Regions from separate parts of the Streptomyces sp. NPDC005775 genome, predicted to be linked through region 1. Evidence: riboswitches for the same ligand, from Rfam matches in the RefSeq annotation. Region 1 holds a riboswitch; the other holds the start of a gene.
What was found. Region 1 has a riboswitch for thiamine pyrophosphate ahead of thiO (glycine oxidase ThiO). Riboswitches for the same ligand answer to the same signal wherever they lie in the genome.

Region 1 (7,816 bases):
CGGGTGACGGTGTACGAGCGGTCGGGGACGTTCGGCGGCTCGGTCGGCCGCCACGCCCTGGAGGGCTTCACGTTCGACACCGGCCCCGGCCTGCTCCATCTGCCCGCCGTCTACCGCGACCTGTTCGTCAAGACCGGCAAGGAGCCGCTGGAGCGGTGCGTCACCCTGACCCAGGTCGACCCGGCGAGCCGTCATGTCTTCGCTGACGGCACCGACGTCCTGCTGCCGAACGCGTCGCGGGCCGGTGTCGTCGCGGCGCTGGACGCCGCGCTCGGCGAGGGCGCGGGCGGGAGCTGGGGCGCGTTCCTCGACCGGGCCGGGGACGCGTGGGACCGCTCCCGGCGCCCGCTGCTGGAGGAGCCCCTGCGCCCCGACTGGCAGGTCCTGACCCGCGATCCGTATCCGGCGCCCGTGCGGCGGCGGCTGCTGCGCCCGGCTCTCCGGGCCGGCACGGTGAGCGAGATCGGTTCCTGGGAGCTGGCGGAGCCCCGGCTGGCCGCCCTGCTGGACGGGTACGCGCTGGCGTACGGCCTCGATCCGCTGCACGCCCCGGCGAGCGCGGCCCTCTTGCCGTACATGGAGGAGACCTTCGGCAGTTGGTACGTCTCCGGTGGCATGCGGGCGCTGGCGCAGGCCGTGTACGAGCGGTGCCTGGCCCGGAAGGTGGAGTTCGTCTTCGGCGCCGAGGTGGCCCGGGTCCTGGAGAAGGGCGGCCGGGCCGCCGGGGTGGAGCTGGCGGACGGCACGGTCGCGGAGGCGGCCCACGTGGTGCTGGGGGCCCGGCCGCACCCGGGCCTGATGCCCGCTCAGGAGCTCTGGCAGGACGGCGACGTGACGGTGCAGCCCCGCCCGGAGGGCTCCGCCCCGGCGGGCCGGTTCATGGTGCTGGCGTCGCTGCGCGGCGCCCGGCCCGCGGATGCCGCGCACCGGACGCTGGTGCATCCGGCGGACGGAGCGGCCGAGCGAGAGGCCGTGTTCGGCGGCCGGCTCGCCGCGCACCCCACGGTCACGGTGCTGCGCCCCGACGATCCGTCGACCCGGCCCGACGATGCCCACGAGGCCGTGACGCTGACGGCGACGGTCGCCCCGCACGGCCCGGTGGACTGGACGGACCCGGCGCTGCGGGCGCGGTACGCGGACACGCTGATCGACACCGCGGGCGCGGCCGTGCCGGGCCTGCGGGACCGGGTACTGCGCATGGAGGTGCGGACGCCCGCGGAGTCCGAGGCCGAGACGGGTGCGCCGGGCGGTGCCGTTCCCCCGCCCGCGCTGGCGGGCGCGGGGGGCTACTGGCTCCACGCGGGCAACCGCACCCGGCTGCCCGGGCTGCTCCTGGCGGGCGGCTGGTCGCATCCGGGGGGCGGGCCGGCGCACGCGGGGATGTCCGGGGCGCTGGTGGCGGGGATCATCGTCGAGGGGAACGGGTTCCGCGGATCGCAATGAGGGCCGCGGGCCGGGCCCTGCCGGCGTGGCCGGCCGGCCTCAGTAGCGGTACTGCTCGTTGTAGCCCGTGTCGTAGCCGTTCGGGTACGGGGCGGGCTGCTCCGGAGGCACCGGCGGGTACTGCTCGCCCTCGCGCTGCTGCGGCACCCAGACGCCGCCCGGCGGGGTGTCGGAGGCGTACGGCTGGGAGGAGGCGTACGGGTCGGCGAACTGCCGTCCGCTGTCGTAGCTGTCGTAGTTCCCGCCGTTCCCCTCGTCCGCGTAGTTCTCGTACGTGCCGTACTGCGGGGTGCTCGCGGTGGTGCCGATGTACGGATCGGAGTAGGCGGCGTACTGCTGCTGGTCCGTGCCGTAGTCGTACTGACCGGCCCCCGCGTAGGTGTCCTGACCGCCGTAGGTCTCCTGGCCGCCGTAGGTCTCCTGCCCGCCGTACGAGTCCTGACCCTGCGCCGGGTACGCGGCGGGGTCGGCGTACGGGTCGTACGCCGCGTACTGCGACTGCTGCGGTTCCTGGTGCTGCTCCGGCTGCGGGCGGGGATCGGTGTAGATGCCGTACTGCCCGGTGTCGTCCGGGAGCGGCTCCGGGGCGTAGACCGCGGCCGGTCCGGCCTGCGGTGCGGACTCCGGCTGTCGCGAGGCCTCGTGGTCGTACTCCGTCTCCAGGTCCGAGACCTGCAGCGTGGGCTCGCGGTCGGCTCCGCCGCCCCGGCGGCGCCGGCTCTCCCCGGGGCTGCCCCCTATGGCCCAGCCCGTCGAGAAGCCGCGGCGGAAGGAGAGCGTGACGTACGTCTGGCCCGTCGCGAAGGCGATCGCGCCGACGACGATGACGAACACGGACGGCATCAGGACACCGATGACGACACCGACGAAGCCGGTGAAGGCGAGCAGGCGCCAGCGGAGGCGTGCCTTGTACTGCAGCAGCACCTCACCGAGCAGCCACAGTGCGACGATGCCGAACGCGATGTAGAGGACCGTCCAGCCCATGCCCGCCCCCTTCTACGGCCACCGCCCCGGGTCGCGGCGGGTACGGCCGGTCACGACTGCTTGTGCAGTCCGAGATTCTCGTAGATTTCGAGCGTCGCCGTCGAGTTGTTCAACGTGATGAAGTGCAGCCCGGGAACACCCTCGGAAAGCAGCTTCGCGCAGAACCGCGTTGCGAAGTCGATGCCAATGGAGCGTACAGCGGCGGGATCGTCCTTGGCGGCGAGGATGCGTTCTTTCAGTTCCACCGGCAGGGTCGCGTTGCTGAGCTGCGCGAATCTCTCCAGTTGCCGGACGCTCGTGAGGGGCATGACCTCAGGAATGACGGGCGTGTCGCAACCCGCAGCGACCACCCGGTCACGCATCCGGAGATAGGCGTCCGGGTCGAAGAACATCTGCGTGATCGCATAGTCCGCACCGGCGCGGCACTTGTCCACGAAATGCCGGATGTCGGTGTCCCAGTCCTCCGAGCGGGGGTGCCGTTCGGGGAATGCCGCGACGCCGACACAGAAATCTCCGGATTCCTTGATCAGCCGGACGAGGTCCGCCGCGTACCGCACGCCCTGCGGGTGCTCGACCCACGGGCCCATCGGGTCGCCCGGCGGGTCTCCGCGCACGGCGAGGATGTTCCGGATGCCGGCGTCCGCGTACTGCCCCACCATGTTGCGCAGTTCAGCGATGGAGTGGTTGACCGCCGTGAGGTGCGCGACCGGGGTGAGCGTGGACTCGGCGGCGATGTCCTGGGTCGCCTTGACCGTCCCGGCCCGGGTGGACCCACCGGCTCCGTATGTCACGGAGACGAAGCTCGGTCCCACCGCCTCGACCCGGCGCAGCGCGTTCCAGAGGTTCCGCTCGCCCTTCTCGGTCTTGGGCGCCCAGAACTCGAAGGAGTACGAGGTCTTGCCGGTCGCGAGCATCTCACGCACGGTGCGCGCGTGATCTGTCCTGGTGGAGGGTGTGCCAAGGGCCATACCGGCAGGTTAACCAGGGTGCGGCGGACGCCCCAACCGAACTGGGGCGATTTGGCTCGATTGCCCGATCTTTGTCCACGCTTCGGACACTTCTGTCTCGAACCGACCTCGGTCGCACGTCCGGTTCACGCCTGCGCGCGGTCCCGGATCCTTCCGGCCAGTTCGGCGGCGGCCGACGCCGGATCGGACGCCTCGGTGACGGCCCGCACGACGACGACCCGGCGCGCTCCGGCGTCCAGCACCTCGTCGAGGTTGCCGGCGTCGATCCCGCCGATGGCGAACCAGGGGCGGGCGGGGGCGAGCGAGGCGGCGTAGCGGACGAGGTCCAGGCCGGGGGCGTGGCGGCCGGGCTTGGTCGGGGTGGGCCAGCAGGGGCCGGTGCAGAAGTAGTCGACGCCGGGCTCGGCGACGGCCGCGTCGACCTCGGACCCGGCGTGGGTCGAGCGGCCGATGACCACGTCCTGGCCGATGATCGCGCGGGCGGCCGGGACCGGCAGGTCGCCCTGGCCCAGGTGCAGCACGTCGGAACCGATGGCGTGGGCGACATCGGCCCGGTCGTTGACCGCGAGGAGTTTGCCGTGGCGCTTGCAGGCGTCGGCGAAGAGCGCGAGGTGTTCGAGTTCCTCGGCCGCCTCCATGCCCTTGTCGCGCAGCTGAATGATGTCGACGCCGCTGGTCAGGACCGCGTCGAGGAACTCGGGAAGGTCGCCCTGGCGCCGGCGGGCGTCCGTGCACAGGTAGAGCCGGGCGTCGGACAGCAGCGCGCGAGGCGTGGACATGGTGCGGTTCCCCCCGGGGACGACGATGACGGTGGTTCGGTGCGGTGCCGCGCGGACGCGGACCGCACCGAGCGGCCCGCGTCCCCTGTGCGGCTGTGGTTCAGACGGCGAGCGCCTGGGCGCGGCGCTTCACCTCCGTGCCACGATTCTCACTCAGCGCCTGCGCGGGCGTGCCCGGCAGGCTCGGGTCGGGGGTGAAGAGCCATTCCAGCATCTCCGCGTCGGAGTAGCCGTCGTCCCTCAGGAGCGTCAGGGTCCCCGAAAGGCCCTTGACCACCTTGTCGCCGTCGATGAAGGCGGCAGGCACCTGGAGCGCCCGGTTCTCACCACGCCGTACGGCGATGAGCTGGCCCTCCTTGACCAGCTGGCGTACACGCGTCACCTGGACATCGAACATTTCGGCGATGTCGGGGAGGTGGAGCCAGGCAGGGACGAGAGCATCGATCTTTGCGTCAATCTCGGTCACGGGGACAAGCGTGCCATCCCGGACCGACAGTCGGTACCCGGGCCGCCCGTACGGGGGCCGGTCGGCCCGTCAGAGCGTGGCCGATTTCAGGGGAACGGCGGGGTCGGCGACCCGCTCCGGCGCGAGTTCCGCCCCCGATTCGACGAGTTTGCGCCCCTGCGCCAGATCGCGCGGACGGCCGACCGCCAGTACGGCGACGAGCGCGCCGGCCCGCAGCCAGCACACCGTCCACGACGGCTCGGCCGGATCGCCGCGCCACACCAGCGTGTCGGCCCGCGTGTGGTGGCCCGCGTACTGGACGAAGCGGCCGAACTGCTCGGACCAGAAGTACGGCACGGGGTCGTAGACCGGGGGCGGCCCGTCGCCCACGGAATCAGAGGCGGCGACGGCTGCGGCGACCGTCCGGGGGCCCTGGAGGGCGTTGTCCCAGTGGTGGACGAGCAGCCGCTCGCCGTACCGGGCCGAGGGGAAGGAGGCGCAGTCCCCGACCGCGTACACATCGGGGAGCGAGGTGTGCAGTGACGCGTCGGCGGTCACCGATCCGTCCGGCCCGAGCTCGATGCCCGAACCGGCGAGCCATCCGGTCGCGGGCCGGGCGCCGATGCCGACGACGACCGCGTCCGCCGGGACCGTGCGGCCGTCGGCCAGGACCACGCGGCCGGGCGCGATGCTGTCGACGCGCGCGCCGGTGAGGAGTACGGCGCCGCTCTCGGCGTACCAGCCGGCCATGGGGGCGGCGACCTCGGCGGGCAGCGCGCCGGCGAGCGGGTGGTCGGCGGCCTCGACGACGGTGACCGCGCAGCCGGCCGCCCGGGCGGCGGTGGCGAACTCGGCGCCGATCCAGCCCGCGCCGACGACCACGACGTCGTGCCGGCGTTCGAGGACCGGCCTCAGCCGGGCGGCGTCGTCCAGTGTGCGCAGGAGGTGGACTCCCGGGACGCCCTCGGAGCCGGGCAGCACCAGGGGCTCGGCCCCGGTGGCGACGACCAGGACGTCGTAGGGGACGGGCCCCTCCGGGGTGTCCAGTTCGTGGTCCGCCGCGCGCAGCGCGGTCACGTCGAGGCCGAGCCGCAGGGCGATCTCCAGCGCCTCGAAGTCGATGTCGAAGGCCGAGTCCTCGGCCTTCCCGAGGAGGACCGCCTTCGACAGCGGCGGCCGGTCGTACGGCTGATGCGGTTCGGCGCCGATCAGCGTGACGGGGCCGGTGCAGCCCCGTTCGCGCAGGGCCACGGCGGTCTGCACGCCCGCCATGCCCGCTCCGGCGATCACGACGCGAGTGCCCTGCCGTGCTTCTGTCTGCTGCTGTCCGCTCTGCTCGTCCACCCGTCCACCTTAAGCACCTGACACACCGTCAGGTAGCCGGTGCCCCGCTCACGGTGACCGGATCGCCGCACCCCTGCCCGTGTCCACCGCACCGTCGGCTCCCTTGCCGGGGTCGCGGGGCAACGGTTTAGGGTGGCCGTGCACATCACTCGCGGGAGCCCGGACGCACCGGGCTGAGAGGGAGGCTGGACGGCCTCCGACCGTACGAACCTGATCCGGGTCATGCCGGCGAAGGGAGGGGCTGGACGCCCATGCGTACGCACCCTGCGAACGGGTCCGACGTCCTCGTCATCGGGGGCGGCATCATCGGCCTGGTCACCGCCTGGCGGGCCGCCCGGCGCGGCCTGGCCACCGCGGTCGTCGATCCCGCACCGGGCGGCGGCGCCGCCCAGGTCGCGGCCGGAATGCTGGCCGCCGTCACCGAACTGCACTACGGCGAGGAGATGCTGCTCGGCCTCAACGTCGCGTCCGCCGCCCGCTATCCGGCGTTCGCGGCCGAGCTGGAGGCGGCGAGCGGGCAGGACATCGGCTTCCGCGCCTGCGGCACCCTGGCCGTCGCTCTCGACGCCGACGACCGGGCCCATCTGCGGGAACTCCACGCCCTGCAGCGCCGCTCGGGGCTGGAGTCGGAGTGGCTGACCGGCCGTGAGTGCCGCCGCCTGGAGCCGATGCTCGCCCCGGGCGTACGCGGGGGTCTGCGGGTCGACGGCGACCATCAGGTCGACCCGAGGCGGCTGGCCTCCGCCCTCCTGACGGCGTGCGAGCGGGCCGGGGTCGCCTTCCACCGCCAACGGGCCGAACGGCTCGCGGTCACGAACGGCCGCGCCACCGGAGCCGTGCTGGCCGACGGGACGCGGGCGGCGGCCGATCAGGTCGTGCTCGCGGCGGGCAGCCTCAGCGGCCGGCTCGCGGGGGTGCCGGAGCACGTCGTACCTCCGGTCCGCCCGGTGAAGGGCCAGGTGCTGCGGCTGACCGTGCCTCCCGCGTACGCCCCCTTCCTCTCCCGCACCGTCCGGGCCGTGGTCCGGGGCAGCCACGTCTATCTCGTACCGCGCGAGAACGGCGAGCTGGTCATCGGCGCCACCAGCGAGGAGATGGGCTGGGACACCACCGTCACGGCGGGCGGCGTGTACGAGCTGCTGCGCGACGCGCACGAGCTGGTGCCGGGCATCACCGAGCTGCCGCTCACCGAAACCGTCGCCGGCCTGCGCCCCGCCTCCCCCGACAACGCCCCGCTGCTCGGCCGCACCGCCCTGCCCGGCCTCCACCTCGCCACCGGGCACCACCGCAACGGGGTACTCCTCACCCCCGTCACCGGGGACGCCATGGCACAGCTGCTGGCCGACGGCGAGCTGCCCGAGGTGGCCCGCCCCTTCTCCCCCGGCCGTTTCTCCCCCACCGCCGCCCCCGTACGACAGGAGCAGCCCGCATGACCGAGCCCGTACCCGCCCCCGCGGCCGCGTCCGCGTCCCCGTCCGCGAACAACGACCCTGTGAACGTCTCCGCGAACGTCTCCGCGAACGTCTCCGTGAACGTCTCCGTGAACGGCGAGGCCGTCGCCGTGGTGCCCGGGACCTCTCTGCAGACCCTGGTCGCCTCCATGACGCATGCGCCCTCCGGCGTCGCGGCCGCCCTGAACGAGAGCGTCGTCCCGCGTGGCCAGTGGCCCGCGGCCACCCTCACCGACGGCGACCGGGTCGAGGTCCTCACCGCGGTCCAGGGAGGCTGACCATGTCCGACGACGTCTTCTCGCTCGGCGGCACCGTCCTCGGTTCCCGGCTGATCATGGGGACCGGCGGCGCACCCAGCCTGGACGTGCTGGAGCGGTCCCTGACCGCGTCCGGCACCGAGCT
Region 2 (7,816 bases), on a different contig from region 1:
CGGGGACGCCATCCAGTTCGGCGCGCAGCTTGGGGTTCGTCTCGCTCACCGCAGGTCCTCCTCGACCGTCCGTACACATCAATACTGCTCACCTTAAGAGGATTGGGCGCCGCTGCGAATGGCGGGAGCGCGGATTCGCCGGGTGAGTGCCGGAATGAGGGGGAGCGCTCCGCGCCGTGGCGCGCGCCGGTGGCTCACTCCGTGGCGCGCGTCCCTCGAAGAGGTGAGTTGAGACCTCTTCGAGACATCCACCTTTCGGCAGGCCCATCCGGCCCGACAGGTGACACTTGATGGTCGACCCCTGCAACACCCTGCATTAGTAAGGCGATTGGTGCTCGATGACCATGCAGAAACGTGCCTGTCAACGAGTGCATATGCGGCCGGGCCAAGTACCCGCCCGAGCCCTACTATCGGCTCGCCATGACAGCAGCAGGGAAGCACCAGGTGAGCCGGACGGAGACCCCCCGGCGCGGCGGCAGGCAGGGACGAGCAGGAATCCGGGACGTCGCCGCCGCCGCCGGGGTCTCCATCACGACCGTCTCCGACGCGCTCAACGGCAAGGGCAGGCTCCCGGACGCCACCCGCAGCCATGTCCGCGAGGTCGCCGAGCGCCTGGGCTATCGCCCTTCCGCCGCGGCCCGAACGCTCCGTACCGGCAAGTCGGGCCTCATCGGCCTCACCGTGACGACCTACGGGGACGAACCCTTCACCTTCACCGAATTCGCGTACTTCGCCGAGATGGCCCGAGCCGCCACCTCCGCCGCACTCGCCCGCGGCTACGCCCTCGTCATCCTCCCCGCCACCTCACGGCACGACGTCTGGTCGAACGTCGCGCTCGACGGCACCGTCGTCATCGACCCCTCCGACCAGGATCCGGTCGTCACCGAACTCGTACGCCAGGGACTTCCCGTCGTCTCCGACGGCCGTCCGGCCGGCACCCTTCCGGTCACCGCCTGGGTGGACAACGACCACCGGGCCGCCGTCCTCGACCTCCTGGACCACCTCGCCGCGGCCGGGGCGCGCCGCATCGGACTCCTCACCGGCACCACCACCGACACGTACACCCGGCTCTCGACCACCGCGTACCTCCACTGGTGCGAGCGTGTCGGCCAGGACCCGGTGTACGAGTCGTACCCCGCCCACGACCCGTGCGCGGGCGCGGTGGCGGCCGACCGGCTGCTGGCCCGTCCGGACCGCCCGGACGCCGTCTACGGCCTCTTCGACCCGAACGGCACCGATCTGCTCGCGGCCGCCCGCCGGTACGGCCTGCGCGTCCCGGAGGACCTGCTGCTGGTCTGCTGCAGCGAGTCCACCGTGTACGCGACGACCGAGCCGCCCATCACCACGCTCTCGCTCAAACCGCGCCGCATCGGCACGGCGGTCGTCCAGCTGCTCATCGACGCCATCGAAGGCGTCGATCAGGACGGACCGGTGGAACAGGTCATACCGACGGAACTCATCGTCCGGACCTCCTCGCAACGCCGTCCGCCACGCACCACGGTCAGCGCACCGCGCTCCCCGACAGGGGATTGATCAGGCCAATTGGGACCAATCGACCGATGAACCTGGCATGCGCGCGGATTCACCACCCCTGGTGCGTCACAGAGCACGATCCTCATTCCTATGATGGGCGCACGACACCGCGGACCACCCCGACCAGCAGGGCCCGTCAGGTGTACGGCGGCGCGACGGTGGTGGAGGGGTCGATGACACAGGGGGCCGGTCAGGAACCCGTGGTGCGGACGGCGACGTTGCGCGACTTCCGCGTACCGCCCTATGCGCAGTCCCCTGCGCCTCCCGCTCCACCGCACCCGGGCAGCGCCTTCCCGGGCGGCGAGCCACCGGAGGGGTACACCCCCACCGCGCGGGACCTCCCCGTGATCAGCCGCGAGGACACCGTCCGGGTACGGGCGGTGCCCGACCCGCACCCGGCCCAGGAGCCGGGGCTCGGACCGCTGTACGTGGTGGGTGACGTCCACGGCTATCTGGACGAGCTCGTCGCCGCCCTCGCCGAACAGGAGCTGATCGACTCCGAGGGCAACTGGTCCGCGGGCAACGCGCGACTCTGGTTCCTCGGCGACTTCACCGACCGGGGCCCCGACGGAATCGGTGTCATCGACCTCGTGATGCGGCTCTCCGCCGAGGCCGCGGCCGCCGGCGGCTACTGCAAGGCACTGATGGGCAACCACGAACTGCTGCTCATCGGCGCCAAGCGGTTCGGCGACACCCCCGTCAACTCCGGCGCCGGAACGGCCACCTTCCAGGCCGCCTGGCTGCTCAACGGCGGCCAGAAGACCGACATGGAGCGGCTCCAGGACGTCCACCTCCAGTGGATGTCCCGGCTCGACGCCGTCGTCGAGGAGGACGAGCACCTCCTGATGCACTCGGACACGACGGCGTACCTCGATTACGGCTCCACCATCGAGGACGTCAACGACACGGTGCACGCCATTCTCACGCGGAACGACGCCGATGAATGCTGGGACCTCTTCCGCAAGCTGACCAAGCGGTTCGCCTTCCGCGACGAATCGGGTCCGCAAGCGGTGCAGGAGCTCATGGCGGCCTACGGCGGCAGACGCGTCGTCCATGGTCACAGCCCCATTCCCTACCTCCTCGGCGAGGTCGGCTCCGAGGACGGCGAGGACCGGTCGGCTCCGCTGGTGGACGGTCCGCACGTGTACGCGGGCGGGCTCGCCATCGCCATGGACGGCGGAGTGACCATGGCCGGAAAGCTACTGGTCGTGCAACTGCCCCTGCATGACTGACGTTCTCCGGGGAAGACGCATCCCGACCTGAATACGGCGACCACTGGGCCTATTTACGGAAACCCCCTGTCACCCCGTGCCGTGGGCGCTCTACCATCGGCGTATCAGTAGCAGGCTCTCCTCCGTTTCCGCCCGACTGCCCGGTTCGCGCGGGCGCAAAGGCCCTACGGAGCATCGGGGGATGCACATGAACAGCGCTCCGCACCTGCTGGCCGAGGACCGGCCCGAGTACGAGCGGATCCTCGACGACGCACTGCGTCACGCCCATGAACGACCGGATCTGGCCGCTGTCGGTGAACGCCTCAATCCGGTGCAGCTGCGCACGATGGCGATGGCGGCCACCGCGCTGATCACCGCCGCGGCCGCCACCGAGTACGAGCACTACGTGAAAGCCCGCGAGGAGGTCCGCGCCGCGGCCGCCGGACCGGACGAGGACGGAGCCCAGGACGCCGGCCCGCACGGCCCCCGCCAGTCGGGCGCCGGCGTAGGAGTCGTCATCACCACCCTGGCGCCGGTGCTGGCAGGCACAGCCGCGGTGATCTTCCTGCTCATCGGCTACGTCCTGAAGGCCCTCGACCCGCCCCCGGCGTTCGCACGCACCATGGTCGGCGCGGGCTGGTTCTTCGTTGCGGCCACGGCGGCCGCCATGCTCGTCGCCGCGGTCGGCCTCCTCATCACCGCTCTGCGCAACGGCTCGACCTCGGTGCCCGCCGAGGAGCAGGGCGAGGAACTGCCGGAGGACGCGGCACGCGCCAGGGAGGCCTGGCGGCACGCCCTGCTGGAACGCGGCATCCTGCCGTTCCTGCGGGACGCCCTCGCCGACCCCGGGGCCGCACCGGCCGCGCGCATCCCGCACCGCTCGGCCAACCGCATCCCGAAGATCGGCTACAGCAGGCCGGACTTCTCCAGCCCCGACGACGGCCCGGCTGCCGCGCCCCGGCCGACGTTCACCAGCCCGGACTTCACCAGCCCCGACTTCGGCGGCCCGGAACACGAGCTGGAGTGACCGCGGCGGGCACGCAATCCTCACGCCCCAAGCCCACCCCGCCTCACCCCCCTCCCCACACCCCCGCCGCCCCGCCTCGGCTGTGGCGTCCTACGATGCGTCAGTCCTCCGGCGGACCCTCCCGCCGGGCGACAGCGTGACGGAGTGCAGCGTCCACCTGCTGCCGGATGACGGCGACAAGCCGTTCGCGGCGGGTTTCGCGGAGGCGGACCGGCCAGGACTGGTGGCCTGGCGGGCCCCCCTCCGCTGAAGCGGGCAGGTCAGTCGGCCGTCTCCGCGAGCGGCAGGTACACCCGGTTCCCCGATGCCGCGAACTCCTCGGACTTCGCCTTCATACCCGCCTCGACGTCGTCGCTGCTCAGACCCATCTGAGAGCCGTACTTCGATGCGATGGTCTGAGAGATCTTCATCGAGCAGAACTTCGGCCCGCACATCGAGCAGAAGTGCGCCGTCTTCGCCGGCTCGGCCGGCAGCGTCTCATCGTGGAACTCCCGCGCGGTGTCCGGGTCGAGGGCCAGATTGAACTGGTCCTCCCAGCGGAACTCGAACCGGGCGTCCGACAACGCGTCGTCCCAGTCCTGCGCCCCCGGGTGCCCCTTGGCGAGGTCCGCCGCATGGGCCGCGATCTTGTAGGTGATGACCCCGGTCTTCACGTCGTCCCGGTTGGGCAGACCGAGGTGCTCCTTGGGCGTCACGTAGCAGAGCATCGCCGTACCCCACCAGGCGATCATCGCGGCGCCGATGCCCGAGGTGATGTGGTCGTACGCCGGCGCCACATCCGTCGTCAGCGGGCCGAGCGTGTAGAACGGCGCCTCCTCGCAGATCTCCTGCTGGAGGTCGATGTTCTCCTTGATCTTGTGCATCGGGACGTGGCCCGGCCCCTCGATCATGGTCTGGACCCCGAACCGCTTGGCGACCGTGTTCAGTTCGCCGAGCGTACGCAGCTCCGCGAACTGGGCCTCGTCGTTGGCGTCCGCGATCGACCCGGGCCGCAGCCCGTCGCCCAGGGAGTACGTCACGTCGTACGAGGCGAGGATCTCGCAGAGCTCCTCGAAGTGCTCGTAGAGGAAAGACTCCTTGTGGTGCGCGAGACACCACGCCGCCATGATCGAGCCGCCCCGGGAGACGATGCCGGTCTTGCGCCGGGCCGTCAGCGGCACGTACGGCAGGCGCACGCCGGCGTGCACCGTCATGTAGTCGACGCCCTGCTCGGCCTGCTCGATCACGGTGTCCTTGTAGACCTCCCAGGTCAGCTCCTCCGCCCTGCCGTCGACCTTCTCCAGGGCCTGGTAGAGCGGCACGGTGCCGATCGGGACGGGGGAGTTGCGAAGAACCCACTCACGGGTGGTGTGGATGTTGCGGCCGGTGGACAGATCCATGACGGTGTCGGCGCCCCACTTGGTCGCCCAGGTCATCTTGTCCACCTCCTCCTCGATGGAGGACGAGACCGCGGAGTTGCCGATGTTCGCGTTCACCTTCACCAGGAACCGCTTGCCGATGATCATCGGCTCGATCTCCGGGTGGTTGACGTTGACCGGCAGCACGGCCCGGCCGGCGGCGATCTCCTCGCGCACCACCTCGGGCCCGACGTTCTCCCGGATCGCGACGTACTCCATCTCCGGGGTGATTTCGCCCCGGCGGGCGTACGCGAGCTGGGTGACGGGACGGCCGTCCCGGCTGCGCCGCGGCTGCCGGGGGCGGCCGGGGAAGACCGCGTCCAGATTGCGCAGCCCACCGCGCGGTGAGGTGTGCTTGAGCCCGTCGTCCTCGGGCCGTCCGGGACGCCCCGTGTACTCCTCGGTGTCACCGCGGGCGATGATCCAGTGCTCCCGCAGGGGCGCCAGTCCCCGGCGGACATCGGTCTCGGTGGTGGGATCGGTGTACGGCCCCGACGTGTCGTACAGCGTCACGTCCTTGCCGTTGGTGAGGTGCACCTGACGAACCGGCACCCGGAGGTCCGGGCGTGAGCCCTGGACGTAACCCTTGTGCCAGCCGATGGACTTCCCGGCCTCGTCGTTCTGGTTCGAGGCAGGCGTGCGTGCATCCGATGTGGTCATGAGACCTACTCCCTACGCCGGCATTACCCGGTAACAGGTTCGGCGGTCGGCGCAGCCTGTCCCGTACGGACGTACGGAGATCAGCGCCCTCTCAGCCCGGTGCTCCGAGCTCCCGCGTGTGCAAAGGTGCCACCACGCTAGCGCCCTTGTTGGCGAGCTGAACAGAGGGCCCCTTGTCTTCTTGCGATGATCTGCCGGTGACGTCCCCTCATAGCGACCCCGAACCGCAGGGCCATCAGCACACGCACTCCCACAGCCACGGCCCCGCCGCTCCCGTCTCCGGTCATCTGCGCAAGGTGATCGCCGCCGTGCTGATCCCGTTCGCGGCGGCGGTAGTCGTCGGGCTCGTGGTCCTCTGGCCCGGTGGTGCGCCGGCGCACGAGCGCACCGGCGTCGGCTTCGACCGGCAGACCCAACAGGGCAAGGTGGTGAACATCGACAAGGTCGACTGCAAGGACGTGAACGCCTCGCAGCTGCCCGTCAGCGGCGAGAACGCCCCGCCCACCGGCGACCAGGCCGAGGGCGACGACGGGGCCGCCCTCTGCAAGAAGGCGACCGTCGAGATCACGAGCGGGAAGGACGACGGCCGGAAGTTCGTCGAGGTCGTCCAGCCCGACGCACCCCGGCAGCTGCGGGACGGTCAGGGGGTGGTGGTCGCGTACGCCCCGGACGCACCCCATGACCTCCAGTACTCCGTCACCGATGTGAACCGGAAGTTCCCGTTGATGCTGCTGGCGGGGATCTTCGCGCTGGTGGTGGTCGCCGTGGGCCGAATGCGCGGGGTGATGGCCCTGGTGGCGCTCGCCCTGTCGTTCGCCGTGCTGACCCTCTTCATCCTTCCGGCCATCCTGCAGGGCTCCAACCCGCTGGTCGTGGCGGTCGTCGGAGCGAGCGCGATCATGCTGATCGCGCTCTACATCTGCCACGGGCTGACGGCCCGCACCTCGGTCGCCGTCATCGGCACCCTGATCTCACTGCTGCTCATCGGACTGCTCGGCTCGCTCTTCATCGGCTGGGCGAGCCTGAGCGGGAACACCGATGACAACACCGGTCTCATCCACGGCCTGTATCCGCACATCGACATGAGCGGGCTGCTGCTGGCCGGCGTCATCATCGGTTCGCTGGGAGTGCTCGACGACGTGACGGTCACCCAGACCTCGGCGGTCTGGGAACTGCACCAGGCGGACCCGACGATGAGTGCGAAGAAGCTCTACCGGGCAGGGATCAGGATCGGACGCGACCACATCGCCTCGGTGGTCAACACCCTGGTGCTCGCCTACGCGGGCGCGGCGCTTCCGTTGCTGCTGCTGTTCTCGGTCGCCCAGAGCGGCGTGGGGACGGTGGCCAACAGCGAACTGGTGGCGGAGGAGATCGTGCGCACACTGATCGGCTCGATCGGGCTGGTCGCCTCGGTCCCGGTGACCACCGCGCTCGCGGCGCTGGTTGTCTCCGCGGACCGCGCCGGTTCCGGCGTGGACGCAGGACCTCCGCCTCCCGTACGGAGCGGCAGGGGACGCCGTCGTCGGGCGAGGTCCTGAGTGCCCGAACACGGAGAGCGATTCACCCGTTCGGCAGGTGTGCTGTTCGACCGGCAGGCAGGCCAAGGGCACGGGCTTCGTCAGCCGGCGTTCTGTTCCTCGGCCAGAATCCGCCCCAGTGCCTCTTCCAGATTGCCCTCGAAGTCACCCAGCGTGCACTCCTGCCCGAGCGGCACGAGTTTGTCCGTCCGGTCGAGAAATGCCACGAGAGGTGCCGTACCGGCCCTGAAGAGGGCTCGGTCGGCCCCCACCTGGAGCCTGATGTGGACATCGGACAGCCCTTCGGGCTCGGTCGGCCCGATGTGTACATCGCCGTCACCACTGGGGCTGTTGAGGCCGTCGAGCAGCAGCTCGCGGCCGAAAGCCCAGGTGACGGGGGCGTCGCCGGGCAGATGGAAGGTCATCCGGATCGCGTACGGATCGCACACTTCGTACCGGAGCTCCACCGGG

Region 2: linked by a shared signal. The riboswitch ahead of thiC (phosphomethylpyrimidine synthase ThiC) and the one ahead of thiO (glycine oxidase ThiO) in region 1 are both predicted to bind thiamine pyrophosphate.

The regions. Positions count from the first base shown of each region.
Region 1 covers NZ_JBIAIU010000011.1:78,368-86,183, reverse strand. Annotated here, with positions in the region: gene ACFYPA_RS24745 (NAD(P)/FAD-dependent oxidoreductase) at 1-1,443, shown strand, start outside; gene ACFYPA_RS24740 (hypothetical protein) at 1,483-2,427, opposite strand; gene metF (methylenetetrahydrofolate reductase [NAD(P)H]) at 2,478-3,395, opposite strand; gene thiE (thiamine phosphate synthase) at 3,521-4,174, opposite strand; gene ACFYPA_RS24725 (Rv2175c family DNA-binding protein) at 4,275-4,640, opposite strand; gene ACFYPA_RS24720 (NAD(P)/FAD-dependent oxidoreductase) at 4,710-5,891, opposite strand; TPP riboswitch at 6,105-6,217, shown strand; gene thiO (glycine oxidase ThiO) at 6,215-7,396, shown strand; gene thiS (sulfur carrier protein ThiS) at 7,492-7,692, shown strand; gene ACFYPA_RS24705 (thiazole synthase) at 7,695-7,816, shown strand, end outside.
Region 2 covers NZ_JBIAIU010000008.1:309,820-317,635, forward strand. Annotated here, with positions in the region: gene hisC (histidinol-phosphate transaminase) at 1-49, opposite strand, end outside; gene ACFYPA_RS20730 (LacI family DNA-binding transcriptional regulator) at 421-1,533, shown strand; gene ACFYPA_RS20735 (metallophosphoesterase) at 1,707-2,765, shown strand; gene ACFYPA_RS20740 (hypothetical protein) at 2,947-3,771, shown strand; gene thiC (phosphomethylpyrimidine synthase ThiC) at 4,032-5,828, opposite strand; TPP riboswitch at 5,821-5,954, opposite strand; gene ACFYPA_RS20750 (YibE/F family protein) at 6,026-7,366, shown strand; gene ACFYPA_RS20755 (SsgA family sporulation/cell division regulator) at 7,447-7,816, opposite strand, start outside.